DNA from 4 places in the Paenibacillus glufosinatiresistens genome. Region 4 is predicted to be linked to each of the others. Evidence: riboswitches for the same ligand, from Rfam matches in the RefSeq annotation. Region 4 holds a riboswitch; each other region holds the start of a gene.
What was found. Region 4 has a riboswitch for cyclic di-AMP ahead of RBI05_RS18160 (C40 family peptidase). Riboswitches for the same ligand answer to the same signal wherever they lie in the genome.
Positions count from the first base shown of each region.

Region 1: it holds a riboswitch for cyclic di-AMP, as region 4 does, so the genes downstream of both, RBI05_RS10970 (C40 family peptidase) here and RBI05_RS18160 (C40 family peptidase) in region 4, are expected to answer to the same signal.
Region 2: it holds a riboswitch for cyclic di-AMP, as region 4 does, so the genes downstream of both, RBI05_RS06390 (APC family permease) here and RBI05_RS18160 (C40 family peptidase) in region 4, are expected to answer to the same signal.
Region 3: it holds a riboswitch for cyclic di-AMP, as region 4 does, so the genes downstream of both, RBI05_RS16910 (ubiquitin-like domain-containing protein) here and RBI05_RS18160 (C40 family peptidase) in region 4, are expected to answer to the same signal.

Region 1 covers NZ_JAVFHT010000008.1:71,534-79,172, reverse strand. Annotated here, with positions in the region: gene RBI05_RS10995 (sensor histidine kinase) at 1-100, shown strand, start outside; gene RBI05_RS10990 (four-helix bundle copper-binding protein) at 443-775, shown strand; gene RBI05_RS10985 (class I SAM-dependent methyltransferase) at 877-1,479, shown strand; gene RBI05_RS10980 (YdhK family protein) at 1,591-2,160, shown strand; gene RBI05_RS10975 (AAA family ATPase) at 2,340-4,565, shown strand; cyclic di-AMP (ydaO/yuaA leader) riboswitch at 4,836-4,970, shown strand; gene RBI05_RS10970 (C40 family peptidase) at 4,975-5,445, shown strand; gene RBI05_RS10965 (TVP38/TMEM64 family protein) at 5,641-6,210, opposite strand; gene RBI05_RS10960 (NusG domain II-containing protein) at 6,349-6,738, opposite strand; gene RBI05_RS10955 (hypothetical protein) at 6,989-7,294, shown strand.
Region 2 covers NZ_JAVFHT010000003.1:310,508-318,146, forward strand. Annotated here, with positions in the region: gene RBI05_RS06380 (DsbA family protein) at 39-758, shown strand; gene RBI05_RS06385 (disulfide oxidoreductase) at 758-1,219, shown strand; cyclic di-AMP (ydaO/yuaA leader) riboswitch at 1,398-1,556, shown strand; gene RBI05_RS06390 (APC family permease) at 1,684-3,501, shown strand; gene RBI05_RS06395 (ABC transporter substrate-binding protein) at 3,615-4,622, shown strand; gene RBI05_RS06400 (FecCD family ABC transporter permease) at 4,760-5,818, shown strand; gene RBI05_RS06405 (FecCD family ABC transporter permease) at 5,815-6,840, shown strand; gene RBI05_RS06410 (ABC transporter ATP-binding protein) at 6,873-7,639, shown strand, end outside.
Region 3 covers NZ_JAVFHT010000021.1:9,941-17,579, reverse strand. Annotated here, with positions in the region: gene ispE (4-(cytidine 5'-diphospho)-2-C-methyl-D-erythritol kinase) at 1-434, opposite strand, end outside; gene RBI05_RS16935 (small, acid-soluble spore protein, alpha/beta type) at 589-765, opposite strand; gene veg (biofilm formation stimulator Veg) at 891-1,139, opposite strand; gene yabG (sporulation peptidase YabG) at 1,325-2,224, opposite strand; gene rsmA (16S rRNA (adenine(1518)-N(6)/adenine(1519)-N(6))-dimethyltransferase RsmA) at 2,298-3,182, opposite strand; gene rnmV (ribonuclease M5) at 3,179-3,745, opposite strand; gene RBI05_RS16910 (ubiquitin-like domain-containing protein) at 3,937-5,091, opposite strand; cyclic di-AMP (ydaO/yuaA leader) riboswitch at 5,358-5,591, opposite strand; gene RBI05_RS16905 (TatD family hydrolase) at 5,762-6,553, opposite strand; gene RBI05_RS16900 (HD domain-containing protein) at 6,578-7,639, opposite strand, start outside.
Region 4 covers NZ_JAVFHT010000026.1:12,289-19,927, forward strand. Annotated here, with positions in the region: gene rluF (23S rRNA pseudouridine(2604) synthase RluF) at 1-532, shown strand, start outside; gene motB (flagellar motor protein MotB) at 624-1,517, opposite strand; gene motA (flagellar motor stator protein MotA) at 1,495-2,301, opposite strand; gene RBI05_RS18145 (hypothetical protein) at 2,512-2,805, shown strand; gene RBI05_RS18150 (4a-hydroxytetrahydrobiopterin dehydratase) at 2,999-3,286, shown strand; gene RBI05_RS18155 (GNAT family N-acetyltransferase) at 3,364-3,816, opposite strand; gene RBI05_RS18160 (C40 family peptidase) at 4,073-4,564, opposite strand; cyclic di-AMP (ydaO/yuaA leader) riboswitch at 4,570-4,712, opposite strand; gene RBI05_RS18165 (C40 family peptidase) at 5,077-5,562, opposite strand; cyclic di-AMP (ydaO/yuaA leader) riboswitch at 5,568-5,706, opposite strand; gene RBI05_RS18170 (hypothetical protein) at 5,949-6,782, opposite strand; gene RBI05_RS18175 (M1 family metallopeptidase) at 6,794-7,639, opposite strand, start outside.

The DNA.
Region 1 (7,639 bases), on a different contig from region 4:
AGTGAAAAAACTGGTTGAACTGCAGGGCGGGCAAATTACAGTAACAAGTGAAGTAGACAAAGGCACACGGTTTGAAATTCAGTTTTACCAGCAGCCATGACGTTAGGAGGCAGGCTAATGAAAAAAGTGGAATGGCTAATTGCTGTTCTTTTGATCGGAATGGGTATAAGTTGCATGACGATATCCGCGGTATCCTTTCAAAGTCCCATAATACAAGCAAGTGGGATCATAAAATTGGTAACATGTTTTGTTTTTATCGGGTTATTGAGTTTCGTTTCTTTAAGGATTTATAAAGCTCGAAAAAAACATTGAGACAAAGACTTTTTATTCGCAAAATTGCAAAACTCAATTTTTTCACAAAAACCACATCAAATCTTCATACTTTCAGGTTAATTGAAGATAGCTACACCTCATTCAAACACTGAAAGGAGAAGTTTATTTCATGACACAAGAACAATTACAGGAGTGCATTGATGAATGTCTACGTTGTATGCAGGCTTGCAATTACTGCTACAAATCTTGTTTGGAGGAAGAATCCGTTGATATGATGAAGGATTGCATCCGTCTCGACCGAGAGTGTGCGGATATTTGTGCCTTTACTGCTCAGGCCTTGACTCAACACAGCACCTATTCCACGGAGCTGTGCAGACTGTGTGCTGATGCTTGTGAACGTTGTGGTAATGAATGCAGTAAACACCATCATTCGGCTCATTGCCAGAAATGTGCTGAGGCCTGTTTCCGATGTGCGGAGGTTTGCCGTAAGATGATCGCTTAACTTAACATTTGACTTTAAATGAATCAGATGAGCAAGGTTGTTATGTTTCCCTTGCTCATCTGATGTCAAAAGGAACAGGAAAGGGTATAAGGAGAGTATGGATGGGTAGGGACACTCAAACGATTAAGAGACGATATGACCGAATAGCTCCGCTTTTTCATCGTGTGGATGGAAAAATGATGAGGAGTTGGCGCAAAGAACTGTTAAGCGGCCTAAGTGGGAATGTACTCGAGGTAGGCATAGGAACAGGTGCTAATCTTTCCTATTATCCACCCACTGTTCGCTTAACCGGGATTGATTTTAGCCCAAAGATGCTACAATATGCCGAACAACGTGCAAAGGAACTGAAGATCGACGTTACTTTAATGGAGATGGATGCTCAAAATTTAACTTTTGAAGATCAGACATTCGACTACATAGTAGCGACTTGTGTGTTTTGTTCTGTCCCCGATCCGGTTCAGGGCATGAGAGAAATGAAGCGAGTGTGTAATAAAGAAGGGGAGATCAGGCTGTTAGAACACATGAGGAGTGAGCATCCAATGGTTGGGAAGCTAATGGATCTGCTTAATCCCCTTACAGTTCGTATCAGCGGGGCCAACATTAACCGGTATACGTTAAAGAATGTGGAATCTGCCGGCTTGATCATACAAAAAAGCGAGCCTTTATGTACAACCATTGTAAGACGATTGCTCTTGAGCCCGTAATCAGCCGGCTTCCCACGTCAATGGTATGAAATCTGTTTCGTTGGAGACGATAATGCATACGCGTTAGTCTGCATAAATTTCACAATTCACCTATGAAGGAGTGTTATTAATATGAAAAAAGGTTTGTTCATTTTAGCTACAGCGCTGGTGGTCGTCATCAGTGGCTGTGGAAATACCGCAAATAACGGAAATGAAGCGTCCAATACACCCAATAACGCTGCATCCAGCATGAATCATTCAGAGATGGAACATGAGAATATGACAAGTGAAGTGCCTGAAGGATTAAAAGAAGCCGCTAATCCGGAGTATAAGGTCGGCGATCAAGTCATTATTACCGAGGGACACATGGCCGGGATGAAGGGAGCTACCGCAACCATTGTAGGGGCTTATGACACTAATGTCTACGCGGTATCGTATACACCCACTACCGGAGGAGATCCGGTTACCAATCATAAATGGGTTATTCAGCAAGATTTAAAAGATGCAGGAGACCAGCTTTATGCGCCTGGCACAGAAGTGGTGCTTAACGTTGATCATATGCCTGGTATGAAGGGGGCTACCGCAACTGTAGATACAGGTGAGCAAATAACCGTATACATGGTTGACTATACCCCGACAACAGGCGGAGAGCCAGTAAGAAATCACAAATGGGTAACCGGTGATGAGTTAAAAGCGAAGTAAACGAAGATGAAAAAAAGCAGCCCCTGGAGGCTGCTTTTTTTAAATAAATAGAGGAATATCTTTGCAAAAATTGACGGGAATTACCGATGGAATCAATGGATGAATGATATAATAGTATTAGATTTTCCGCAAAAGACATGAGGAATACAGGGGAATAGCATTACAAGGGGGATCAAAGTATGATTAGGGAGATTGCCGTAAGAAATGTGGCTACCTATAGTAGTGAGGGTGTACTTTACAGTGACCTGAAAAAAATTAACTATTTTTACGGATCGAATGGTAGCGGGAAAACAACCTTATCTAATGTTCTTAAACAAATTGAACTTTATGCTGATAGTAGGATATCCTGGGTTTCCCAGCCATTAAAAACAGTGGTGTATAACCAAAAGTTTGTCGAAGAAAATTTCCACCAAGATTCAGATATCAAAGGTATCTTTACTTTGGGAAGAGAATCAACAGAGATTAAACAAACCATCCGAGACAAAAAAGACTTAGTTGATAAAGTAGTTGAGGAAATTCGTCGGTTAAGTTCTAATCTAGAGGTCAAACAAAAAGAGTCTAAACAAAACGATGATGAGTTTACCGACGATTGTTGGAAATTAAAGCGGAAATATGACGATATCTTTTCAGTGGCCTTTTCGGGTTTAAGAAACAATAGAATAAACTTTATGAAAAGATGTAAGCAAGCACCGACAGGCGGACTAATATGTGCTCTAGCAGACCTCCAAGCGCGTGTACAGAAATTGTTTAATGGTTCAAATGAGAAGCTACCCCTTCTTGAAAAGATTAAAATAGAGCATCTGTCTGCGGTATGCAATCACCGGATTATTCAGACCCCTATTATCGGTAAACAGGAAGTCGATATTGCTGTTCTTATATCCAAGCTAGCGATTAGTGACTGGGTTAAACAAGGACATACACATGTTTCTGAAGCGGAAGGAGTGTGCCCCTTTTGCCAACAACAACTTCCTGAGGGATTTACTGAAAAACTCAATGATTACTTTAATGAACATTACGAAAAAGAGATGATTGAACTCCAAGATCAAGTTGAACACTATAAACGGTGTTATCATTATCTTGAAAATCAAGTGCAAGAGTTATTATTGACCGACAAGAAAAATACATATTTGAATCTCGATCTCATTTCGCAACAATATGAACTGATCCTTTCGAAAAATGCACATAATTTGGACTTGTTCCAGCAGAAGCAAACTCATCCCAGTCATCCAATCGAACTGTTAACTATTGCGGCTTTCGTCGATGTGATCAATGAAGAAATCGTCCGAGCGAATGAACAAATTCAGCAGCATAATACTTTTATAGAGAACCGAGTGGATGAAGGGAATAAATTGATAACCCAGATTTGGGATTTTATCTGGAGTGAGAATCAGCAAAATCATGAGAAATATGTTCGTATAGATTATAGAACAGGACGAGCAATCGACAACCTTTCTGCAACATTAGCTCAAAAGAAGAATGAAAGAGTCGCATTAGAATCCGAAATTCACAGGCTGGAGGCTCAGATTACGAGTGTAATCCCCTCTGTAAACGAAATGAATCGGTTACTGAGGGCCTATCATTTTACTAATTTCAAATTCGCTCATACACAAAGTCAAGGAAATTATCGGTTAATCCGATCAAATGGTGAGGACGTTAATCAAACATTAAGTGAAGGCGAGAAAACGTTTGTTACCTTTCTTTATTTTATGCACTTATTAAACGGTAGCAATAACAGTGATTTAATTACGGAGAATAAAGTTGTTGTGATTGATGACACCATTTCAAGCTTGGACAGTAACGTATTGTTTATCGTAAGCAATCTGATTTCCAAACTTATAGAAGATGTACGCAACGAAGAAAGTAATATCATTCAGTTGTTTCTTCTAACGCATAATGTCTATTTTCACAAGGAAATTACGTTTTCAAAAAACCGGCCCAAAAATGGCGCTAGGATGGCGGATGAGACATTTTGGATTATCCGAAAATGGAATGATGTAACCGAATCAACCCCGTATAACAGCAACCCGATTAAAAGCTCGTATGAGTTAATGTGGCAGGAATTAAAGTCAGCCAATCACAGCTCTTCCATCACCGTTCAGAATTTGATTCGTAGAATCATTGAAAATTATTTTAAAATCTATGGTAATTACAGCGATCAGGACATTATTGATAGATTCGAGGAGGATGAGAAGGTCATATGTAAATCCTTAATCTCCTGGGCCAATGATGGTTCTCACTTTGCAGGAGATGATTTGTATATCGAGCACCCGATGGATACAGTCAGCAAGTACTTACGGGTATTTGAAAAGATATTTGTGGTTACACATCATCATGCCCATTATAAAATGATGATGGGAATTGAAGAATCTCTGGGATCGGCTTTGGAACAAACACAGGTATCGTAATCGAAAACGTAATATCAATTAAACGACATATACGGGATTAGAAGACGAGGAGGAAGTAACTACTCGTCTTTTTATATACACCAAAGATATTGAAATATATTACAAAAACGTTACTATTGTTTCAGACAAAGAATGATATTGAGTGGTTATTATAAAGCAAAAATATGGAGAAACAATGAAGAAAGTACGTAGAAAATACGTTGATAGTTAAATTTTTAGAAGGATTGACAGGTGGCCTACTATCTATTAAAGTGTTAATAGTTACAAAATATTAATAAGTTGCCGAATTTCAGCGTTGAAAACGGGGGAACCATTTTTTGGGTGAATTATTCTTGCATGAAAGGGAATATAGGGAACCTTTAACCGAATCCTCAGCTAACTCCGTAGGCATTGAAGGGAGAACAAGTTTCTGAAGAAAGTCATCGTATCCATGTTGGCAGCCTCATTTATATTTGCTTCTGCAGCACCAGGTACATATGCTAGCGAGGTAACCTTGGACAGTGTTGTGAATCGGGTCGTAGGAACCCCTTATCTTTATGGAGGAACCACAACTTCAGGCTTTGATTGTTCCGGATTTATTCTATATGTACTTAAGAAGTTCAATGTAGATGACCTTCCGCGCACTTCTCAATCGCAGGCTAAAACTGGCATTCCTGTAGCCAAAGATGATTTACGTGAGGGTGACCTCGTCTTTTTTAACACATTTGGTTCTGGAGTTTCGCATGCGGGCATTTACGTAGGTGATAACAAGTTCGCTCACTCTTCCAGCAGTAAGGGCGTAAGAATCAGCAGCTTGTCAGAGGCGTATTATAAGGAGCGATATGTAACAGCTCGCCGTGTAGTCAGTGAAAACAGCTATTCTGAAATGGTGAGCCGTTAATAGAAAGTTTTCTACATGTGGAGTAATGAAGATCGCCTCTAATTAGAGAGGCGATCTTTTTATTTGAATAGGCTATTCTAATTCCGTTAAGCTTGTTTGAGGATTATTTTTATTGGAAGTAGGATAAGGTACATGCGATGGATTCTCATGATAAGTATAAAAAGGGCTATCTCAGCGTTGTTAACTAATAATTTATTAGTCCCTGTACTTAGTGTGTCTTCTTTTACTAACCGTGAAGATGATTAGAATGAGTACGATACTTACTAAAATCAAAGCCACACTGAGATATTCCTTGCTGAGAATCAGCAATTGCTGAATAGAATAAGCCTCTATAATCAGAGCTGGCAGCTTTCCAAGCATAGTTGCTAATCCAAAAGTGACCCAGCTAACACGACTAACGGAACTCGATATATTAACCAATCCTGAAGGGATAAACGGGAGTATTCTTAAAGCAAGAATAAGAAAGAATGCTTCATAACCAGAAGTTTGTTGAAGTCTCTTCAAATATTTATTCTCATTTTTTATACCTCGTATTAAGGACAAGAACCCCCTGCGATAGAGAACAAAGCTAACAATTGCCCCGAGCACTTCTCCGAAAAAGGAAATCATCATTCCGTTGAGAAAACCGAACAAGGTGATGTTAGCTCCTGTGAGAAATACACTAGGGATGAATGCAAAAATGCTTATTAATATATTTAAAACCAGACTTAAGATAATGGCGAAATACCCACTTTCAGCTAACAATTCAACGATGTGCGTAGTCATACAAAATCCGTTCCTTTTTTATTTGAGATAACCTGAGCTCATTATAACAGGTAAATAAAAAGCTAAACATAGATCTCTGATTCTACGTTTAGCCCAATATATGTGCTTATGGAATAGTTTGTTTTTTATTTAAGAAAGTTATAGGATCGCATCTATATCATCAGTTGAATTAGGCTTCACTTCAACAATCATTCGCAGAGGTAGGCAAATGATAGATTGTCTTGGTCTTGATATTAAACCAAAGCTAAAACAGATTTTTTGCGGGCAGTCCGATTCAATTACTTCGATCCCTCTATCATGAACTTTGAGTATATCGTATCCTCTTTTTGTTTGAATCTTGATAATTTGGGGCTCATCCGTGAGTTCTACCTCTTTATATAGTTTATTATCTATACGTATACTTGCATAAGTACCGGTATTGGGCTGGTCCTTTCTAAGCAACTCTACTCCTAAAAGAGTCAGGGCTATTAGCAAAATACATGTGATAAGAATTAAATCCGCTTTCTTAATGCCAATTTTCTTCATCATCTTGTTCATCTCCAGCTTAACAGATAGTCTCATAGTATCTGAAAATAGTGTGTAAACTATGTGGAGGTATTTAAAAAATAAGAAAACCGTGTTTTTCTTATTTTGCGAAGAAAATAAAGTATAAGGCCGGAGTTGTTGATTCTACGAGGCCTTCTTAATGAAAATCGTGAGGCACTAAAAAATAAGAAGTAGACTGAGACATCAAGAGATTGTCCAAAAAGAATTGGACCAGAAAGTATTAGACAGAAGCATGGCACTGCCGCTGGCCGACGTAGCCGGTTGCAAATTGCTGCGCCAGGGCGCTTCCGGAGAAGCAGGAGCACGAGCTGAAGCATGCGCTGCCGCTGTAACCGGAGCCGCTGATCGAGGCGTCGAATCTAATACTTTATTTTCTTTCGACACACAAAAGAAAAAAATATCTATTGATGATTTTTATAATTCAACTCAATTTAATAAAGAGCTTTACTATAATAATGTTGATACCTTCCAGACAGTTGATCGACACATTAGAAAGAACGTATTATGGAAACACTCAAATTGCATAAAACAATTTTGACAGTTACTAAAAAATGATAGGGAAGACTTCCCTGATATTTGTCCTATGCTTATGCCTATGTCAACTGGCGTAAAACCCTTTAAAAACTGAACGTTTTTATCGTTCAGATATTCGAATAAATGATGTAGCCCGAAGTGGAGGACGATTTGGTTATGAGCTGCTTACAAGTGCAATAACTGATGACATAAAATTATTATTGGAAGAATATGTACTAAAGAATAATGGGGAAAAGATAAATAAGGATACATTGGAGTGGATCCAAGAACAATGGACATATCGATTTAGTCTAATATTTTTTTACGAGTGTCTAAAATATTCAGAAGATATTTTAGTTAATGATAAGAA
Region 2 (7,639 bases), on a different contig from region 4:
GATTGATTTCATTTTGGGAGAGAAAGGACTTATGCCACTTGAATAAGCAATCGTCCAAGACAGCAGCCAAGGCTGCAAGCAAGAAGGAACAGCGCCGCGCCGAACAGGAACGGGCCAAACGCCGGAACCGGATTATGCTGATCTTCACAGCTGTCGTCGTCATCGCCGTGATCGCGGCTCTGGCGCTCTGGTCCAGACAGGACCCGGAATTCAACTACAGCGAGCTGCCGCGGCTGGGACAAGCCGATGCGCCGGTGAAGCTGGTGGAATTCGGAGATTTTAAATGTCCAGCTTGCGCCGATTTCACGAATACCGTGAAGCCGAAGATCGTACAGGACGCCATTGATACCGGCAAAGCTGCGTTCTACTTCGTCAATATGTCGTTCGTCGGCCCCGATTCCGAGACGGCTTCGCTTGCCGCCCTGTCGGTCTATCATCAGAACCCGGATGCCTTCTGGAAGTTCTATGATGCCGTCTATGCAAGCCAGGGAGATGAACAGACCGAGTGGGCAACCAAGGACTATCTGGTCAGTCTGGCCCAGAAAGAGAAGCTGGAGATTGATTACGACCGGCTGGCCAAGGATATCGAGAATGCCACCTACCGCAAGGAGCTGGAAAGGGACAACAAGACCGCAGAGAAGTTCAATGTTACAAATACGCCTTCCTTGTTTATTAATGGAGTAAAGACAAAAGACCCCTTTAATTACAGCGCCGTTGCCGCAGAGATTGACAAGGCGGCAGCCAAGGCCAATCCGTAATGGGCGGGGCGGTACGTTTCCTGCGCCGCAACTGCCTGTATCTGGCCTGGCTGGTTGCCGTCGTCGCCACGGCGGGCAGCTTGTACCTAAGCGAGGTGTTGCATTACGAGCCCTGCAGGCTCTGCTGGTTCCAGCGGATCTTCATGTATCCGCATGTCATTTTGCTCGGAATTGCCACCTACCGCAACGACCGGAAGATCATTCCTTACGCGCTGCCGCTCAGCTTCATCGGCGGTGCGATCTCGATTTATCACTATGCCGAGCAGAAGATACCGGCCTTCGGGCGCGTATTCTCCTGCACGGTTGGGGTTCCGTGTACGCAGGATTCCCTTGATTTTCTCGGCTTTATCACCGTCCCGCTGCTTGCGCTGATTGCCCAGATTCTGATCGTGCTGCTGCTGTGGGCGGGCAGAAAGGGCGAAGAAGACAATGCCGGGCAAGAGGACGGCAGCATCCGTTAATAAAATGTACGCAAATGAACATAAAAGTAAGGGCAACAGGGATAATAGAAGAGAATGAAAGAGAAAAAACGAACTTCTTGAGGTTTTGACGGAAACAGCTTGTTTTTCATTCTATTTTCATTTTTTTCACCGCTTTACGGCGGATGGTTTTTTATTCTAATATTAGACCTTGTGAGAAGTTGAATATGCGCTGAATTTTCCAAGGAAAAACGGGGGAACCAACTGACCGCTGTTGGGGTCAAAGGGGTGAATCGACGCTGGGCCGCTTGGTCCGCGCCGTAGGGCTTCCACAGTCCGAATCCGCCAGCTAACCTCGTAAGCTGCTGTGGAATGATGAACCATGCCCAGGCATGCGGCTCATTTCCGCATGCCTGTTTTCGTGCCTTTATTTATGAAAATTCGCTTCTGAAAACAGCGCACGGCATAGCCGTTTCAACTCACCCAAAGAGAGGAACCGAACCCATATGGTAAGCAAAGTAAAACGTCTGCTGATCGGGCGGCCGCGAAAGTCGACCGAACTCGAACAGGAGAAACTGACCAAAGTAAAAGCACTTGCGGTCTTGTCGTCGGACGCCCTGTCGTCCGTCGCTTACGGCACCGAGCAAATCCTGCTCGTTCTGGTCGCCGCCGGCTTTACGGCGATTTGGTATTCCCTCCCGATTGCCCTGGCAGTTTTGGCGTTGCTGGCAATATTGATCTTATCCTATCGCCAGACGATTTACGCTTACCCGCAGGGAGGCGGCGCTTATATCGTCGCCAAGAACAACCTTGGCGTATCTACCGGCCTGCTCGCCGGCGGCTCGCTGCTGGTCGATTACATCCTGACGGTTGCGGTCAGCGCATCGGCAGGCACCGATGCCATCACCTCCGCTTTTCCGAGTCTGCACAATCACAGCGTAGGCATTGCGGTAACCGTCATTCTGATTCTGACCATTATCAACTTGCGCGGAGTAACGGAATCGGCCTCCTTCATCGCCATTCCGGTCTATCTGTTCGTGGTTGCCATCGTTGTGCTGATTCTCTCCGGCGTTGTGAAATATATGACCCAGGGCTCCCACGCCGCTGTTCCGGAGATTGGCACCGCCGTATCGAATGTCAGCCTGTTCCTGCTGCTGAAGGCATTCAGTTCCGGCTGTTCGGCTCTGACCGGGGTAGAGGCGGTATCCAATGCCATCCCGAACTTTAAGGCGCCTTCCGAGAAGAACGCAGCCAAGACCCTGATGATGATGGGCGTGCTGCTGGGCTTCATGTTTACCGGCATTACGCTGCTCGCTTACTGGTACGGCATCACGCCGAACGAGAAGGCGACCGTCGTCTCCCAGATCGCCGAATCGACCTTCGGCCGCGGCGGCATCTACTTTATCATTCAGGGACTGACCGCCGTTATCCTGTTCCTTGCGGCCAATACCGCCTATTCGGCCTTCCCGCTGCTGTCGTTCATGCTGGCCAAGGATAAATACCTGCCTCACGCTTTCATGATTCGCGGCGACCGTCTGGGCTTCTCCAACGGCATTATCTTCCTGGGCGTGCTGTCGGCGCTCCTGGTGGCAGCCTTCCACGGCCATACCGAGAATCTGATTCCGCTGTATGCCGTCGGCGTATTCATTCCGTTCACCCTGTCCCAGCTGGGCATGATGATTCGCTGGTACCGGCTCAAGCCGAGCGGCTGGAGAACCAAATTTATTATCAATACCATCGGGATGCTGACGACGCTGACCATTACGCTGATCTTCATCATTACGAAGTTCGCCAATGTATGGATGGCATTCCTCTTCCTGCCGATCGTCATGTTCATCTTCATGCGCATCCATCGGCATTATCAGAACACGGCCGACGAGCTGCGCATCCAGCTGGATAAAGATAAACCCTGCATTAAGGGAAGCACCGTCATTGTTCCGGTCTCCGGCGTTACCCGGGCCGTCCTGCATTCCATCAGCTATGCCAAATCGCTGACCGACAACGTGGTGGCTGTCTACATTGGCTTCGATGAAGAAGAGATTCACAAGATGGAACAGAAGTGGGAGGAGTGGAATCCGGGCGTCCGACTGATTGTGCTGCGTTCCCGTTACCGGAGCATCATCCGGCCGCTGCTGAAATTTATTGACACCGTCGAATGGAAGACATCGGCAACCGACCACATCACCATTCTGATTCCGCAGTTTATCACCAAGCATTGGTGGCAGGCGGCCCTGCATAACCAGACGAGTATCCTCATCCGTACGTACCTCATGAACCAGAAGGATGTCGTCGTTGCAACCGTTCCTTTCCATCTTCATAAGTAAAAGCTTGGCGCCCGGTTCCCCGGGCGCTTTTTTTGTCTCTCTTGACAGAGATAATGATAATCAATATCATTTGTAATGATAATGAGACAGGTTGATTTTTAGGAGGAAAATAAATGTTCAAGTTTACGCGTTCCCGTAAATCCCGGTCTGCAGCTCTGGCCGGTGTCCTGATGATTGCGCTGCTGGCTTCCGCCTGCGGCAATTCCAATAACGGCTCCGCCAGCAGCCCGGCCCCGGCCGAGAGCCCGCCACCGGCAACCGCTGCGTCGGCCGAACCGCAATCGGCCGGGAAGACGGTGACCGATGCCATGGGGCACGAAGTGAAGATTCCGGCGAACCCGCAAAAGGTGCTGGCCTCCTACCTGGAAGACTACCTGGTTACACTGGGGGTCACACCGGTAGCTCAGTGGTCCGTTCCGAACGGCGTCCAGGACTACTTATCCGACAAGCTGTCCGGTGTCCCGACGATCAGCTATGATCTGCCGCTGGAGGCGGTGATCAGCTTCGCGCCCGACCTTATCCTCATCGGATCGGAATCGGCTGTGCAGAACGGTCTGTACGACCAGTACAGCAAAGTAGCGCCAACCTATGTGCTTGGCGACGAGACGGGCAAAGACTGGCGCAAGGCGCTGACAACGATCGGCGGTCTTCTCGGCAGAAGCGGGCAGGCGGAAGCAGCCATAGCAGAATATGACCGGAAGGCTGCGGATGCCAAGGCCAAGCTGGCAAAGGCGGTATCCGGCCAGTCGGCGGCAGTGGTCTGGCTGGTTCAGAAGAATTTCTACCTGGTGGATGAGACACAGTCGAGCGGTTCGGTCCTGTACCGTGATCTGGGGCTCACGCCTCCGAACCTGGTCACGGATATTCCCGAAGCGAACCGGGCCAGTTGGAATCCCGTGACGCTGGAGAAGCTTGCGGAACTCAAGGCCGATCATCTTTTCCTTGTCAACAGCGATAAGACCGAGGGCTCCGATGTGCTGAACAGTGCGATCTGGAAGGGCATCCCTGCCGTCAAGGCCGGGCATGTCTATGAACTGGAAGCGTCCAGCAGCTGGCTCTACAACGGACCGACGGCCGGTTCCCAAGTAATCGACGACGTTCTTAAGTTTCTGGTCAAATAGAACCTTGCAGGCAGGCACCGGGCGAACCGGTGCCTGTTCTTTTTTGGCAACCTGTGCGCCTGTCTTGTACAACCGTCTCGGATTTGCGATAATGTAGCTACTGATATTGGTTATCATTATCAAAAGGAGCAGGCCGAATGGTTCACAATTCCGCATCCATCCCCCATACATCATCTACGGCCAGACCGGACCTGCGCTCCAGACCCCGCTTTGCTTGGTTCATTCTTGCGTTCGGATTCCTCGCGCTGCTCCTGGCCATGGCGGTCTCCATCGCTGCGGGAGCGGTAGACATCGATCTTGGCACGGTCATGCAGGCGCTGCTTCGCTATCAGCCGGAGCTTCAGACCCATGTCGTGATCCGTGAAATCCGGCTGCCGCGCACGATCGCCGGCGCTCTCGTGGGCGCATGCCTGGCCGTCGCGGGCGCCATGATGCAGGGCATGACTCGTAACCCGCTGGCCGATTCCGGCCTGCTGGGGCTGAATGCCGGAGGAGGCGCGGCGATGGCTGCGGCCTTCGCGTTCCTGCCGTCGGTGAGCTTCTGGGAGCTGATGCTGTTCTCCTTTGCCGGGGCGGCCGTGGCGGCTCTAGTCGTCTTCGGCGTCGGTTCGCTATCCTTCAGCGGTCTGACGCCTCTTCGGCTGACGCTCGCCGGAGCGGCGGTAAGCGCTCTGCTGTCCGCTGTCAGCCAAGGCATCGCCCTGATGTTCAATCTGAGCCAGGACTTGGCCTTCTGGTATGCCGGCGGCGTTGCCGGAGCGACCTGGGATCAGCTGCGCCTTATGGCGCCTTGGTCTGTCGGCGGTCTCGTCGCAGCCCTGCTGATGGCCCGCCCGGTTACCGTGCTCAGCCTGGGAAGCGACGTAGCCAGCGGCCTCGGTCAAAGAACCGGGCTGGTTCAGGCCATCGGCCTGGCCATTGTGACCATTCTGGCCGGCACCGCGGTTGCCGCAGTGGGGCCGGTTGCTTTTCTCGGACTGATTGTTCCGCATCTGGTACGCTTCCTGGTGGGGCTGGATTACCGCTGGATTATCCCGTGTTCGGCTGTGCTGGGCGCGCTGCTGCTTGTCGCGGCCGACACAGCGGCCCGGCTGGTCAGTCCCCCTTATGAGACGCCGGTCGGCGCGTTGATCGCGCTGATCGGTGTTCCCTTCTTCTTCGTCCTTGCGCGCAGGGAGAGGGGGAGCGCCCGATGAGAAGAAGACCTGTACGGGCAGGCGGCGGAGCGGGCGGAATGGCGGTGGTGGCGGTTCTGGCCCTCCTCGTTGCCGTTGTAGCGGTTCTCGGCATGAATACCGGCTATATGAAGCTGTCGGCACCGGATGTGCTGCGCACGCTGGCCGGAAAGGGGAGTCCCCAACAGCATCTGATCCTGTTCGATTTCCGCCTGCCGCGAATAACCGTTGCCATTCTGGTGGGCGCAGGCTTCGCGGTATCCGGCTGCGTGCTGCAGAGCCTGGCGCGGAATGCCCTGGCCGAACCCGCTACCCTGGGCATAACGGCCGGGGCGGGCCTGGCGGTGATCCTGTTCATCTCCTACTTCCCGGCGGTCACGGCCGCTCCGGTCTATGTGCTCCCGGCCCTGGCGCTCGGAGGTGCGGCCGCTGCGGCGGCGCTCATCTATCTGCTGGCGTACCGGAAGGGAGAAGGCGCCGCGCCGACCCGGCTGATTCTCTCGGGCATTGCCCTGACGGCGGGAATCAATGCGGTTCAGATCGTATGGGCCTTGAAGCTGAATCCGCAGAATTATGCCTTTGTCGCGACCTGGATCGCAGGGAAGATCTGGGGCGGAGGCTGGCCCTTTGTCTGGGCGCTGCTGCCTTGGGCAGGCGTTCTGCTGCCGCTCATCTTCCTGAAAGCGCGCGTACTGAACGCGCTGAATCTGGGCGACGCTGCGGCATCCGGCATCGGCGTCGCCGTGGGCCGGGAGCGGCTGCTGCTGATGGGGGCCGCCGTGGCGCTAGCCGGCGCCTGCGTCGCCGTCAGCGGCGGAATCGGCTTTGTGGGCCTCATTGCGCCGCATCTGGCGCGGCGTCTGGTCGGCCCGCGGCACCAGATTCTGCTGCCAGCCTCGGCGCTGACCGGGTCGCTGCTGCTGCTCGCGGCCGATACAATCGGCCGCTGGATCATGCAGCCGGCGGAGATTCCCGCCGGCGTCGTCGTCGCCGTCATCGGCGCCCCGTATTTCCTGTATTTGCTGGCCCGTGCGAAGGCCTGAATTCTATACGTTGAGCTGAGGAGTGTTGAACCATGCGGGAACGTCTGAACGCCCGGGAGCTGTCCATCGGTTATGCCGATACCTTGATTGTAAGCGACTTGAACCTGTCGATTCCGACAGGGCAAATTACTGCGCTGGTCGGCGCGAACGGGTCCGGCAAGTCTACCATTCTTAAGACAATGGCGAGACTGATGAAGCCCAAGAGCGGGAGCGTCATGCTGGACGGCAAGTCGATTCACAGCCAGTCCACCAAAGAGGTTGCGCGCCAGCTCGCCATTCTGCCGCAGAATCCAACGGCTCCCGACGGACTGACCGTATCCGAGCTGGTCAGCTACGGACGCTACCCGCATCAGAAAGGCTTCGGCGCCATGACGGCGGAAGACCGGGCAATTGTCGCCGAAGCGATCGAAGTGACCGGCATGACCGCATTTGCGGACCGGCCGATTGACCGTCTCTCGGGAGGACAGCGTCAGCGGGCGTGGATCGCAATGGCCTTGGCCCAGCAGACCGAAATCCTGTTCCTGGACGAGCCAACGACCTTCCTTGACATGGCGCACCAGCTGGAAGTGCTGCAGCTGCTTCAGCGTCTGAACGAACGCGAAGGACGGACCATTATCATGGTCGTCCATGACCTGAACCACGCCTCCCGCTATGCTCAGCACATGGTGGCGATCAAATCGGGCAGCGTGGTCAGCGAAGGATCTCCGGAAGTCGTCATGACGCCGGATGTGCTGCGCGAAGTATTCGGCATCGAAGCCGACATTGTGACCGATCCGCGGACCGGGCTGCCGCTCTGTCT
Region 3 (7,639 bases), on a different contig from region 4:
GTCCCTCCGCTGACGCAGAACGGCACATCGGAGCCGAGCTCGGCTCCGAGCCGCTGCAGTTCCGCCTCGGCGATTCCGAGGTTCCAGAGGCGGTTCAGCCCGCGCAGCGTAGCCGCGGCGTCGCTGCTGCCCCCGGCCAGCCCTGCGGCGACCGGAATTTTTTTATCCAGATGAATATGTACGCCGGCCTTGACGCCGTAACGGTCCTTCACCAGTCTTGCCGCCTGGAACGCCAGATTCTTCTCGTCCAGCGGAATGTACCCGGCCTGGCTTGAGATAATGATCGTTCCCTGTCTCAGCTCCGACAGCTCCAGCCGGTCCGCGAGATCGACCATCGTCATGATCATCTCGACTTCATGGAAGCCGTCCGGGCGCTTGCGCAGCACATCGAGCATCAGGTTGATTTTGGCCGGTGCTTTTTCATAGATTCTCAAGGCGTTCACCTTCTCTTCGTAGTTCCCACTCCAAACAGCTTAACATATTATAGGGGAATCCGGTGGCCAAGTCCATTCCATGAGATCCGTCCGGGAAGAGGCGCGCGAACAGGGCCGTCCCTTTAAGGAACCGCCCTGCCCTCCTGTAGAACGTCTACGACCGGCGCGCCGCCTGTTCGGCAAGCTCAATCGCCCGCTTCACCATGTTGCCGGCATCGGCGGCTCGAATTCCGCCCCAGCCTTCGCGCTGAACCGTGTCATAGAACCCCAGTTCCTTCGCCAGCTCCGTCTTCAGCTCTTCCGACATTACACCGCGTCTTCTTCGGCTCATGTTCTGCCCTCCTGCTGTAGATCTGGGATGAAGTATTGCACTCTTAGTGTGCCTGAACCGGCTCCCGATTATCCGGCAATCAAAAGCGGCCCCTCTGCCAGCGCAGCGGGACCGCTTGTGGAAAGCTAAATCACTTCTTCCCCGCAGACCGTGATTTCCACGGATTCCGTCAGGACGTCGGTATAGCTGTAAGATACACGCTTGAACGACTGCTGCTCGTCCAGCTTGACAATAAATACAGAAGGGTACGTTTCTTCCAGGACACCCGTGCGTTCCACGGTTTTACGGCGACCACCATTTGCTCTCAGCGTAATCTTGGATCCGACATGAGCTTCGAGATTCCGTTTGATTTCCAATAGCGTGTTATTAGCCATTGCCTGACGACCACCTCTTTCCTTGTCCATTATACCTCATCTTCAAGATAAATGTCAAGGTAAACCCATAATTATAGGGGATGCTTATTGGTGTTGTCAACGGGTTTTTTTGCTAAAAAAGAGAAGAATTAGCGACAGTCGCTGCCTCTTCTCTCTCCTTCTGCCAGCTGCCGAAGACCGCCTCTTCAGACTGCCGACGGCGTTACTTTCAGCGTTGCCAGATTGCTGAGTCTCGGCATTCCGATCCGGAAGCTTCCGCGGGTCTCAATACCGCCCACGCCCTGGCTGCCGCTGATGGTATGATGCAGCACATCGTTCAGGTTCACCGTCTCGCGTATGGACGTCACCGCCGCCTTGGCCGCAATATAGACGGGGTCGAGCGCATGGATGAGGACGCGTGCCGGGGAGGAAGCAAAATTCGCGCCTGCTCCCAGCAGGGCTTCAAAATGCGATTGGCAGGCGCCCGCCACTACCGTCAGCGCATCGTAATGCCGCTCATACTCCCGGGCTACCCGGATCGCGGCTACGAAATTCTGCGAGTTCTTGTAGCTGCCAAGACTGTACAGGTCGTACGTGTGCGGCGGCTTCAGCACGCCGTCATGCCCGGTAATCACCACAATGTCCGGACGCACGCGCGGCAGCAGCCGGTACAGCGTATCGGCCATCGCCGCTTCCGGCACATGGTGACCCTCCGCCGGGATGCGAAGCTGTTCGTAGAGACTCAGGCTTTTGCTTAAGTAAGCCCGGTCTCCGTCCAGATGAAGCACCTTGCCCGGAACTTCAAAATAGCCATGATCCGCAGCTCCCGGAATCCAAGAGCCCGAACTGCCGGGGCCTGACGGCCGAAGCCCATCCTGCCGTTCCTTCTGCAGAAGCGACAGCGACTCGACCGCCTTGATGCGGGCCCGATGCCCCAGCTCCGTCTCCTCGGCCTCGCGGGCGGGCAGCAGATCGTCGACCGGCGCGTCCGCCAGAAGCCGGAACTCGGTCCCCTTGATGATGGCCTGATTCCGCTGAATCTGCTCCACGCGGAATGTGATGTCGGCCCCATACGATTTGCGGACGACCAGATCTCCCAAATTCATCAGAACATCACCTCTACCCCATCGTATGGGCAAGTGCGGGGGATGGTTCTGCCTATCTTCAAAATTATCGCCGCTAGGCTACGCCCGCGGCCAGCAGCACATCGCTCAGGCGGGCGAACTCCTCCAGGCTGAGCGTCTCCCCCCGGCGGGAAGGCTCGATCCCGGCCTCCGCCAGAAGCTCCTCCAGCCGCTCCCGCCCTTCCTTCGCAAAATAGCGGGCCTTGAGGTTGTTCGCAATCGTCTTGCGCCGTTGGGTGAACGACGCCTGCACGACGCCGAAGAAATGCTGCTCGTCCTGCACTTCCACCGGCGGCGTCTCTCTGACCTTCAGCCGGATTACGGCCGATTCCACATTCGGCTGGGGAATGAAGACAGTATGGGGAACCGTACAGATGAGCTCAGGCTCGCTGTAATACTGAACGGCAATGCTCAGACTTCCGTAGTCCTTGCCGCCGGGCGAAGCCGCCATGCGCTCTGCCACTTCCTTCTGGATCATGACAACAATATTCTTGAGCGGCAGCTTCTCCTCCAGCAGCTTCATCAGAATGGGTGTCGTCACATAATAGGGCAGGTTAGCCACGACGCTCACTCCCTGGACGGAAGCAAAGTCTTCCTCGAACAGCGCCTTCAGGTCTACCTTCAGCACGTCGTCATTTCGCACCTTTACGTGCGGGTGCGGCGCCAGCACCTCCTCCAGAATCGGAATGAGCCGGCGGTCGATTTCGACCGCCGTTACCGCTCCGGCCTGGTCCGCCAGACGCTCCGTCAGAGCGCCGATGCCGGGGCCGATCTCAAGGGCGCCGTCCTCCTTGGTCAGCTCGGCGGCGCCGACGATTTTGTCCAGAATGTTCCGGTCAATCAGAAAGTTCTGGCCGAGGCTCTTCTTGAAGGAGAAACCGTGCCGCGCAATAATCTCTTTCGTCCGCTTGGGGGACGAAACCTCTTCTCTGCCGTTCATGCCCTGTTGTCCTCCCTGCTTGTCTCCATCCGTTCCACCTGCTCCAGCGCCCCGGCGAATTCCGCCGGCGTGATGCCGAACATCGCCAGCCGCTTGTAGAGCTGCTTGCCGTTGCAGTATCCGATGCCCAGCGCATTGCCGAGAGCCATCCGGCGCTCCGCCGCTCTGGGGTGCACGATCAGGCCGGCATCCAGAAGGTCATCCATCCCGATCTGGGGCGGCGCGCCCTCAAAGGACGTATGCACCCGCGACAGCGCGTGGCGAATGGCTTCGGGCGAGGCGTTCTCCACTCCGATGTCGCCGCGCCGCGTCGCTTCGGCTTCCGGAATAAAGGCGTGCTTGCAGCCCGGAACCTTGGACGACACGATCTTGCGGATGCGTTCACCGGCATGGTCAGGGTCGGTCAGAATAATCACGCCGCGCCGCTCCATCGCCAGCCGAATCCGGGAAATGACCGCCGGCCCAACCGCAGAGCCTCCGGTCTCAATTGTGTCCGCCTTGACGGCCCGCTTGACCGCCACCGTGTCGCTTCGGCCTTCCACCACTATGACTTCTTTGATCATCATCTATCAGGCATCCCTTATTGATAAAAAGTTATAGCCTCCCGCAACTTCCCGCGGAATAAATCCGTCGGATATAACAAAAAGAAGGGTTCGCTCCCCTTCTTTTTGGCTAAAGAATTGTATAGGCGAGAGCTTAACTCACTATAGCGTAAGTCCCGCTTTTTTGCAAAAACCGTCCCACCTCACTGCCGTCAGTTCAGCTCGGGTTTGACCGGTCCGATCACATACACCGTACGTGACTTGCGTCCGAAATTCCGTGCATGGCTCAATGAATCGTAGTAGACGTCGATCTTGTTGCCTTTGATGGCACCGCCCGTATCCTCTGCGCGGCGGAATCCCAGACCTTCAATGTACACCCACCAGCCAATCGGAATGATATTCGGATCGACCGCAATGGTCCGTCCCTCGGTTACCCGCGTCCCCGAAGCCGTCCGTGTGCCAATGCCCGGCTCTTCGGAAGAGTAGGCCGTCATGGAGACATTCTTGATTACCCGTTTATAATCGAAATTCACGCCGGATTTCTTGGCCGTTCCTCCGCTTGAGGTAGTTTTGGCCTTGGTTGTGGTGGCTTTGGCTTTGGCAGCGACAGCTGGCTTGGGAATCGGCTTCGCCTTGGTGCCGACGGCAATAACTTTGTCTTTCGTTACCGTCTGAACCTCTTTGCCGACCATGACCATCGAAGCGAGCTGACCATCCTGATAGGTCTTCTCGATATGCTGGATCATGACTCCCGGTTTGCCTGCTTGTGCCACACGCACGTCACCCACATAGAGGGAAGGGTCCGCCGTCTTGATGACCCGGAACGGCAAGTTCTGCGTCCGCTGCACGACTTGCTTCGTGATACGGACGACCTTGACATCCAGACGATTGGCGGAAATTGCGGTGTCGGTCGAAGGAAATACTTTGTCATGCTCGCCCAGGTTTACCCCGAGCTTGGTTAATGCGGTGCCGAGGTGATCCTCGGTCGTATATACGGTCTTCGTCTTGCCGCCTTCGGTCAGGCTGATCTGATGCGCCCGGTCGATGGCGATACGGTCACCGTTCTTCAATTCGTCGCTTACCGAGGCCGACAATTGGTCATGCGGCGATACCGTAATTCCGGCTTCCGCCAGAATGTCGCCAAGAAGCGTCTTGCGCGTCTCCAGCGTCCGGATCTCTCCGTCGACAACAACTGTAATTTGCTTAATGCTGCTGCCGCCGGTCAAGAACACGATCAACAGCACCACCGCGGCAGATGCGGCTCCTGCGAGCAGCAGGATGCGAATATGGCTCTGAATCCATTGTACTGCGTTCGGCCTGCTGGATGTCTGCGAATCATGGGTCATCTCTGGTTGAATTGCGCCCATACTCTCCATCCTCCTTGCATAGCTTCCGGCCGCGAACTTCTCTCTTTGATGACTGTCACGGCGTTCGCGTGAAGCTACATGAGATTGTCACAGGATACGCGGTAGATCAGAAGCATGCGTCTCCCGTTCACCGATCGGCTGCCCGGCACTCGTATTTATCCGGCGGATACTGTAAAAATTCAAACAAAAAAAGCCTGGAAAGAGACTCTAACAGAGGACTCTTCCGTGGCTTTTCCAAGGCCGGATCAGGGACTTGTGCACGAGGTTTCCTCTCTTACTTGCGCTTACGGGGTTAGCTGTCGGGTTCGGACGAAAGAGAGACGCCCTATCTCAGGTCATCCGCTCATGGCGAATGCCCTCAAATTCACCCCAAAGACCACGAAAAGAAATCAAATACTGTTCTGCAGACGCGTCCGACGATGGCTTATGTACGACCGGGATACGGCAGATCAATATCGGTTCCCCCGTTCTCCGTGACGGAGACTCAGCGAGACGATCGGTGAATCAACGGCTGACCAGCAGCTCGTTGTACTGAAAAGATGATATCCTGTTTTAATGCAGATTGTAAAGCGCACTTCAACCACGTTTACAAACATAAAAGGTTAAATATTTGTAATAAACAGTGGTTTCTTCGTTAAAAAAGTTTAATCCTTCGAGAATGCTCCCTTTTTCACCCCTTTTCCTCCGGATTTCGCTGGATACCAAATCGTTCCAGCGCGTTCGCATACGTTTTTTTAGCTAATTCTTCCAAATGTAAGCCCTTTATTTCAGCCGCCGCTTCTGCCACCAACCTGACATGAGCACTCTCATTCCGCTTACCGCGGAAGGGGTGAGGCGTCAGATAGGGGGAGTCCGTTTCGATCAGCAGCCGGTCCATCGGCGTCTCCTTCAAGACCTCTTTCGGAACCCTTGCATTCTTGAATGTAACCGGTCCCCCAAAAGACAAGTGGAAGCCCATGTGAAGGCATTGTTTGGCCGTCTCCCAGCTCCCCGAGAAGGAGTGCATGACGCCGCCAACCTCCGATGCTTTTTCCTCGCGGAGAATTTTAACAATATCCTCATGGGCATCGCGATTATGGATGACAATCGGCATGTTCAATTCCCGGGCCAGTCCGATCTGACGGCGTAAAAGCGCCTGCTGCACATCCTTCGGCGATGTATCCCAATAATAATCCAGCCCGATTTCGCCGATAGCGACGACTTTGGGATGGGCGCATAGGGAAGCGATCCATTCCAGGTCGCCTTCGCGGAAATCAATGGCATCCACCGGATGCCAGCCTATGGCGGCATAAATGCTGTCATACTTCTCGGTCAGGCTCATCGTGGTCGGGATGGTCTCACGGTTGAAGCCGATATTGATCATTCGGGTGACCCCGGATTCGAAGGCCCGGGCTATAGTCTCCTCCCGGTCGCCGTCGAACTGCGGCGCATCCAGATGGGTATGCGTGTCGAATAATTCCATGGGTTCAGGCTCCTCTCCTTCTGTCTACAATCGTTCAAATATGGCGCGCACATTCCCGGGAAGATGCGGGAGCAGTGGCATGAGCTTATCTTGCGGGACATATAAATGATAGCGGCCCCGGTGAATGCCGCTGATCGAGCGGACAATATCCGATACTTCCGAAATTTCACGCAGCCGTTCCTGGCGGTCCAGCAGCAAAATCTGCTTCCCGTGAAAGCCCTCTCCGGGACGGAATACATCATAGGGCAGATCGGTAGGGAAATCAATTTCCAGGTCATATTCCGGGTGAAGTCCCGCTTCCCGGAAGCAGCGGCGAATCTCGTCGATTGTCTCCATATCCAGACTTTCCATTTCTACATACTTATACAATCTACGGTGGATGAACCGGTTACAGAGATCGCTTAGCAGCTCATCCTTCTCCCGGGTCCACTGCATAAAGGCCGTCTGTACCAGCGCTTCATCCAGCAGCAAATACTGCCGGACACTGATTTCATCCTCGAATAAATCGGACAACGGTTCAATCATGAAGCGAAACGGGTAACCATTCGTATACAGTTCTTTCGCCCGGCGAAAAATTTGGCGCAGAATAATCTCCGAGCTTCGGGTGACCGGATGAAAGTACACCTGCCAGTACATCTGATAGCGGGACATTAAATAATCCTCGATCGCATGCATCCCGGACTCCTTCACTACAACGCGACCGTTGTAAGGCCGCAGCACCCGGAGAATCCGGTCGATGTCAATCGTACCGTAATTAACCCCTGTATAGTAGGCGTCCCGAAGCAAATAATCCATCCGGTCTGCATCCAGTGGACTGGAGACCAGATTGACCACAATGTCATGTTCATAGGTTTTGCAGATGACGGACGCGACCTTTTGCGGAAAATCGGGGCTTACCTCCCGCAGAATCTCTGTAATGGCTGTATCCTCCTGAATAATCCGGCAGGTCCAATCTTCGTGGTTCATTTCAAAAGCTTCTTCTATAGAATGAGAGAATGGCCCATGCCCGAGATCATGGAGCAGCGCCGCGCAGAGCGTGACCAGACGTTCCTCGGGAATCCAGTCGCCGTAACCGGCGCGCTCGAA
Region 4 (7,639 bases):
GATTGTGTATATTGCCCTCAATAAGCCGGTGGGCATTACCTCGACGACCGAGAGCCAGATCAAAGGCAACATCGTCGACTTTGTCGGACACCGGGAACGCATCTTCCCGATCGGCCGGCTGGACAAGGATTCGGAAGGTCTGATCCTGCTGACCAATGACGGCGATATCGTGAATCGCATTCTGCGGGCGGAAGGACGTCATGAGAAGGAATATGTGGTAACGGTAGACCGGCCGATCACACCCTCCTTCGTACAGGGCATGTCGAGCGGCGTCCGGATTCTCGGTGAGCGGACGCTTCCTTGCCAGGTCACCCGCATCAATGAGCGCGTCTTTCGCATCATTCTGACGGAAGGGAAGAACCGGCAGATCCGCCGGATGTGCAGCGCCTTCGGTTATGAAGTCCGCCGTCTTCAGCGCATCCGGATTATGAATATCCGGCTCGGCAATCTCCCCGTGGGACAATGGCGGGATTTGACGGCCGACGAGAAGGCCGTTCTCGGAGAAATGCTGGATTATCGGCTGCTGGATTAGACGGAACAGCACTGGACCAGGCCAGGCCAGGCAAGAAGACGCCGCCCTCTCGCATAGAATGCGAAAGGGCGGCGTCTTCTTCTTACCGGCGCTATTCCACCGTACTGACGGCAGCGGTGCCGGGGTCTGCGGTGCTCTTGCTTGCAGATCCCGCCGAGGACGGCGACGAGGGCGAGACCCCGTTGAAGGTAGTCTGAGAGCTTGCCGCAGCCTGGTATTTCCGGATAATGGACACTTCCACGCGCCGGTTCTTGGCCCGGCCGGCGGAAGTGGCGTTGTTCCCGATCGGGTGGTATTCCCCGTAGCCGATGGGGCTGAATTTCGTGGGGTCGAGATGGTTGTTCAGCAGCAGAATCTTCATAAATTCCAATGCCCGGGCAGCGCTGAGGTCCCAGTTGGACGGGAACTTGCTGTTCGAGATCGGAATATTATCCGTATGGCCTTCCACAACGACGTTATAATCCGGGAAATGCTCCAGCATCGTCGAGATGGACTTGGCCAGCTGGCGGGCACTGTCCTTGACGGTGGCTTCGCCGGAAGGAAAGAGCGCGTTGTCCGTGATGGTAATCGTCAGCTGGGACTGGTTAAGCTTCGTCTCGAGCATATCCGTTAATCCGTTGTTCTTGATATAGCTGTCGAACTGCTTCTTCAGCTTCTCCATGTCCTCCTGCTCTTTCTGGCGCAGCTTGGAAATCTCGGATTCGCTGGTGCTCTGATCGACCACACTGGTCAGCTTCTTGGCCTGGCCCTGATCCAGATTGCTCTCGGTCGGCGCCATGGAGGAGTAATCCAGGATGCCCGAACCGCCGTTCAGCGCAGAGTTGAAGGCTTGAGCCATCTCCTCGAATTTCTTCGCATCGGTAGCGCTCATGGCGTAGAGAACGAGGAAGAGCGCGACCAGCAGAGTCATCAGATCGGAATAGGGAAGAAGCCAGGATTCATCCGCGTGCTCTTCATGTTCCTCATGACGCGTCTTTTTGCTCACTGGCGCCACCTTCCTTCGCGTTCAGTTTGGCACGCTCCGACGGGCTGAGGTATACGGACAGCTTCTGGTTGATCGCAATGGTGGACACACCCGACTGAATGGACAGAAGGCCTTCCAGCATCATCATCCGCAGCTCGATCTCCTGCTTGGAGAGCCGCTTCAGCTTGTTCGCCATCGGGTGCCAGAGGACATAACCGGTGAAGATCCCGAGCAGGGTTGCGATAAAGGCGGCGCCGATGGCATGCGCCAGCTTCTCCATGGCGCTCATGTCCGCCAGCGCGGCGATCAGACCGATAACGGCTCCCAGCACCCCGAGCGTCGGCGCGTACATCCCCGCCTGGGAGAACATCAGAGCGCCGACCTTATGCCGGTCTTCCGTAGCGTGAATATCTTCCAGCAGTACGTCACGGACGAACTCTTGGTCGTTGCCGTCGATGATCATCCGCATGCCGTTTCTTAGAAAATCATCCTGAATCTCTTCAACCTTCGATTCCAGCGCGAGAAGCCCTTCGCGTCTCGTAATGGAAGCCCATTCCATGAACATCGTAATAATGTCTTCTTTCTTGGCCAGCTTCTGGCCCAGAAAGAGAATTTTGAAGAGCTTCGGCATCTTCTTCATTTCCGACATCGGGAAGGCCATGAACAGCGAAGCCAGAGTACCGACAATGATGATCGTGAACGCAGCCGGATTCTTGAGCGCGATAATCGGCGCTCCTTTCAGATACATCCCGAAGACAACTGCGACCAATCCGAGAATTATTCCAACAAAAGATGATATTTGCATGCATGCACCTCGTCCATGAGAATGAATAATTGCGGCGCTTGTCCTCCGCGCCTTCCTTCTTGAATAACCGATCCTTGCGCCAACTGTCGATCCGCTGTCGCGGTACATTCTTATTTATCGACAATCTATTCTTTTTTGTGAAGGCAATTTTTCGGCTATAATGAGGAGGCAGGGCCGGATTCATAAGCGAACATAAATGGAGTGATAGACGTGGGAGTCAAGCATGGCAGAGATTACGGGGATATTCTGGTTGATTTTACCCGGGCTGTCGGACGAATTCCGGACAGTTATCTGTTCTTTGAAATGGAGCCGGAGGAGTGGCGCGAGTTGCCGGAGGAGTCGAAGCAGGAAGTATGGGAGGCGCTTGCGGAGGATCTCTTCTTCGCCCTGGGCGATGAGCCGGTGATTCATGTCGGCAGCGGCGTCGTGATCTACGACAAGGAAGCGCACCGGATCAATATTCTGGCCGGAGACGAGGATTTAGAGTCGGTCTCCTTGATTTAGCGGATCGGCAGTGCCCTTAGGGCGGTTTGCCGCGGCGGGGCCGGCCGTGTTAGAATAGGAGTGTCTCAAGAGACGCGAACTTCACACCCGATACATGGAGCATCCCCTGGACCTGAGGCTAAGGGATGCTTGTTGTCATGCCGGGCAGCCGGCCGCTATGGCGGGGAGAACGCGAGCAAGGGAGGAACCCACATTGCTGTACACCGATGGAGAGCTGGATGAGCAGCTCAGACAGTTGGAAGGCTGGAAACGGGAAGAACATGTATTGATCCGCAAATATACGTTCGAGGAATTTATGAAGGGCATCGCCTTTGTGGATGAAGTCGCCGCGATCTCCGAAGCGTTCGGACGTCATCCCCATATCACGATTGACTACCGGAACGTTACGCTGCATCTGGCAACGGACCGGGAGAACGGGATTACCGCCCAGGATATTCGGCAGGCGCACGAATTTAACGAAGCCTTCGACAAGACGCGCTGACCGCGCGATGAATGAGAAGAACAAGCCCCGTCCGGGCATCCGGGCGGGGCTTGTTCACGTCTTGCGCCGCTGGCGCGCTATTTTTGATACACCATGCAGTAAAAGGGCTTGACCCCCGTGGGTGTCTGCCGCTCATAGGCATCGGTAATTGTGAATCCGCCTTTCTGATAGGCCCGGATGGCCCGCTGGTTCCAAGTCAGAACTTCCAGGTCGATCTCACGGTCCGGATAGCGGCGGAGCGCCTCCTGTACAATAGCTCCCACGAACAGATGGCCGGTGCCCTGCCCGCACATATCGGGACGCATGCCGATGCCGAGACGGACGACGGAAGGCTCTACCGGAAAAAGCTGGGCGAAGCCGCATAGAACGTCCTGGTCATTGACTACGGATACATACTGCTCCTCGCGGATCTTAGGATCGCCGAACTCGACGCCGAGCGCTTCAAGCTGATCCCAGGGCAGCCAGCCGTATATGTTATAGGGGGGCTCATACTGCCAGCCGCAGATTTCGCGGGCATGCGCAACATCCATCGGAAGAGCGCGGTAAAGCTCGGATGAATGGATCAAAGGTCATACTCCCCTTTCCTGTAGCGTTGCTCCTGCTTATTATGACATACCGGACGGAAGGATAGAGCCGCCGCGGCAGCAGAACCGAAAAAAATATCAAGCGGGCCGGCAATTCGGGTTTATCTTTCGGAAGCAGGGGTATAAAAAGGGTAAGAGGGACAAAAAATCCCCCCTGCCGGAACGGCAGGAGGGATGGTGAAAGTCCTACTTCGACACGGGCTTATTGCACGTCGTCGTTATCTTCGGAATCGACGGCTACCGACTTGTAGGCTGTCGTGCTCAGTACCCGCTTGGCTCCAACGTAACGGTTCACATAGTAGCTGTCGCCCAGGGAGCTGATGGTAACGCCCTTGCTGGAAGAAGCGTGTGCAAAACGGCCTTCGCCCACGTAAATGCCGACATGGGAGACACCCCGTCCCGTCGTGTTGAAGAACACGAGGTCGCCAGGTCTGAGATCGCTCTTCGCTACCGCGTCGCCAAGCTGATATTGGGAACCCGACTGGTGCGGAAGATCAATGCCGATCTTGTTGAACACATACATCGTGAATCCGGAACAATCAAACCCGCTGGTCGAGGTGCCGCCGGAAGAATACTTCGTTCCAATGGCCTTGTCGATCACCTTGTCGATCTTGGAATCGGCGAATGCGCTTCCTGCTCCGAGCGTAAGTGCAATGGACATGCTGAGAAATGCTGCTGCGAATTTCTTCTTCAAAGAGATTAAACTCCTTCCAAGGCCTGCGAGGTTAGCTTAAGGATTCGGTTGAAGGTCCCCTATGACCCCTCTGTGAATAGGAGGTCAATTCACCCAACGTGGTTCCCCCGCTCCCCCAGTAATACGGGGAATTCGGCACAGTATGTATGATGTCTTGCCGGCAATCGTGACAAAAACGTATAAAAAAGGGGAAACAATCATTACAAAAATGTTACTAAAAACTCACTGGCATCATTGTAACAAACCTGAAGACGGTTGGCAATCACTCTAGACTCCGGTTTGTGAACTTTATGTAGCGCTTTCATTGCAAAAAAACGCTTTATAGCGCCTTTTTTTCCCTACATAAAGGTTACCTCAAAAAAATTTGAAGAAATCGGAGAATAAGAGAGAGAGAACTGTTTCACCAGGAAGAAAAAGGGTTAATGAACAATAAGAAGGCCCGAAATGCTGGGGAGCAGCAGACTCGGGCCACAGAAAGCGAATAAGCAGCTAAATGGATGTAGAAACGATAATCAATCGTAAGCGACGGCCTTGAATGCAGTGGAACTCATGACGCGTTTGGCGCCGACATAACGTTTGGACCAGTAGGACTGGCTCAGCGAGCTGATATTCACGCCGCGTGAAGACGAAGACTGCGCAAATTTGCCGTTGCCGACATAAATGCCAACATGCGAGACGCCGCTCCCCGTCGTGTTGAAGAAGACAAGGTCACCGGACCGCAGATTGCTGCGGGAAACCGTTGTGCCCATTTTGTATTGTTCTCTGGAAGTTCGAGGAAGGTTAAGTCCCAGCTTCTTGTATACATACTTGGTAAATCCCGAACAATCAAATCCGGCGGTGGTAGAGCCGCCTACTTTATAAGATACACCGATCGTTTTGGCAATAACGCTGTCCATTTTGGAGTCGGCGAAAGCGCTTCCGGATCCCAATGATGTGAAAACAACCACAAGTCCCAGCGTCGCTGCTGCGAGTTTTTTGCGAAATTGTGCCTTATTCAAAACGTTAGAGCTCCTTCCAATGCCTGCGTGGTTAGCTTAAGGATTCGGTTGAAGGTCCCCTATGATCCCTCTGTTACGAGATCAATTCACCCAACAAATGGTTCCCCCGCTCCCCGGTGCCCGGGAATTTGGCTTGTTATGCACCTTGTTATGGCATCCAACGGTACGACAACCGGCAAAAGTGACGAACCGGCTTTGAAAGATTACAAACTTGTTACCAACTGATGTCCTCATTTTAGCAGAGGCATTACTCTTTTGCAAACTTTGGTGTGCCGAAAATCGACAAAAAGAGCCCCTCTTCTGTGTCAGAAGAATGAACTCTTTGGAAGAGTAGAACATTTGTTTCTCTTCTGTTCGCTGTTACCGGAAGAAATGGGGGCATAAGTTCAGTCAGAAATTCCCTCCTGCCGGGCACGCCAATGATGATATTGCGCAGCGATCCCCCATAGAGCGAACAAGGTTGCCGGCAACGGCGCAGCCTGGCGAATGAGCAGGGCGGGCAAGCCGGGAAGAAGATACCCGGAGGCTGCGCAGAGCGCGGCGGTCAGCGCGCCTCCTGCGCCGATGAGCAGCCGGAGCGAGGCTGCGGGAATGAAATAGCGGAGCACATGGCCCAGCGAGGAGAGGACCCGGCCGCCGACGTAGCCGAACTCCAGATAGAGCCAGATGAGCCGAAGGATGAACAGATAGAGCAGCCAGGGCGCAAGAAGGGGGAGCAGCCCCCACAGGCGGGAAGAGTCAAAATAGGCGGCGAAGAGCGTTCCTCGGGCTTGCGGAATGATCCAGTACAGCGGAAGCAGGGCGAAGGCCCATTCGGCCATGCTGAAGAGCAGAATCGGCAGGCCGTATTTGCGCATGCCCGGAAAGAAGAACAGACCACGTTCTCCCAGACTCTCCTGCCTCAGTTCGTGCAGCAGCCCTGCCCGGATGAAGGAAGAGATCAGCAGCCTAGTCAGAAGCAGGAGGGCAAGAATCAGGAGCCAGCGGCGGACATCCGGGCTCCCCTCCAGCCGCAGGCGGCCTTCGAGATAGAACAGCACTCGTCCCATCGTTGTTCCTCCGGCTTCAGCAGCCGGATAGCGCAGGAGCAGGGGGACAATTGCCGACCGGAGGAACCCGTACAGAAAGTAGCCCCACAACAGCCGGTACAGAAAGAGAAGAATGAGAATATAAGTCTGTTCTTTGGTGCTTCGCCAGCCGCATTTGATCCAGGTTCTCATGTGCGCTCACCTCACCATGACAGAATGCCGAGCAGGGCCTCGATTCCTTGCGCCACACCCATCGTCCAGCGGGAGACGGAGGCTGCGGGAAGTTCCGCTCTTCGGAAATTGTTGACATGCGCGTTCTCCAGCAGGATCTCGTGTTCCGGATCAATCTCGGCCGAGAGGAGCGGGGAAGGGTAAGTCAGCTTAAAGACCGTTCCTCTGCTGTATCCGTCCCAATCTTTAAGAATGCTCCTGCCGTCCGCGAAGGTGAACCGGACCTTGACTCTGCCGTACAGCGAGCCGGCGTTGGAGAGGGTGACCTCCGACCGGTACAGGACCGAGGCGCCCTTGGCCGGTTCCCGGACGATCCGTATGCGGTCGACGGCAAAGTCCGGGACGCCGCCGCTGTAGACGTAACGATCGAAGTAGGCCTGCCACGAGGAGCCGGTTACCTTCTCGACCGTCTTCTGAAAGTCGGCGGTGGAGGGATGACGGAACCGGTATTTGCGCGCATAGGCGGATAGAACCGCGTCCATCTTGGCTGTTCCCATTTCCCGCTCCATGTCTTTGAGCAGGAGTTTTCCGCGGATGTAGACATTTTGGGTATAACCGCTGCTGCCCCCATACTTCCATGCTTCCAGGTCCATGGGCTTCGGCTTTGTCACGAGACTGGCCTGCAGCGCAAGGTTCGGCGTCTCTCCGTATTCCTGCTCCATCAGCTTGTCTTCGGCATAGGAAGTGAAAGCCTCGTCCAGCCACGGCTCTTCGAACTCATTGCTTGCGACCATGCCGTAGAAATACTGATGTCCAATCTCATGAATAACCGTTCGTTCAAGGGAAGTGTCCGGCGCGGCCTCCTGGGCGGCCCAGGC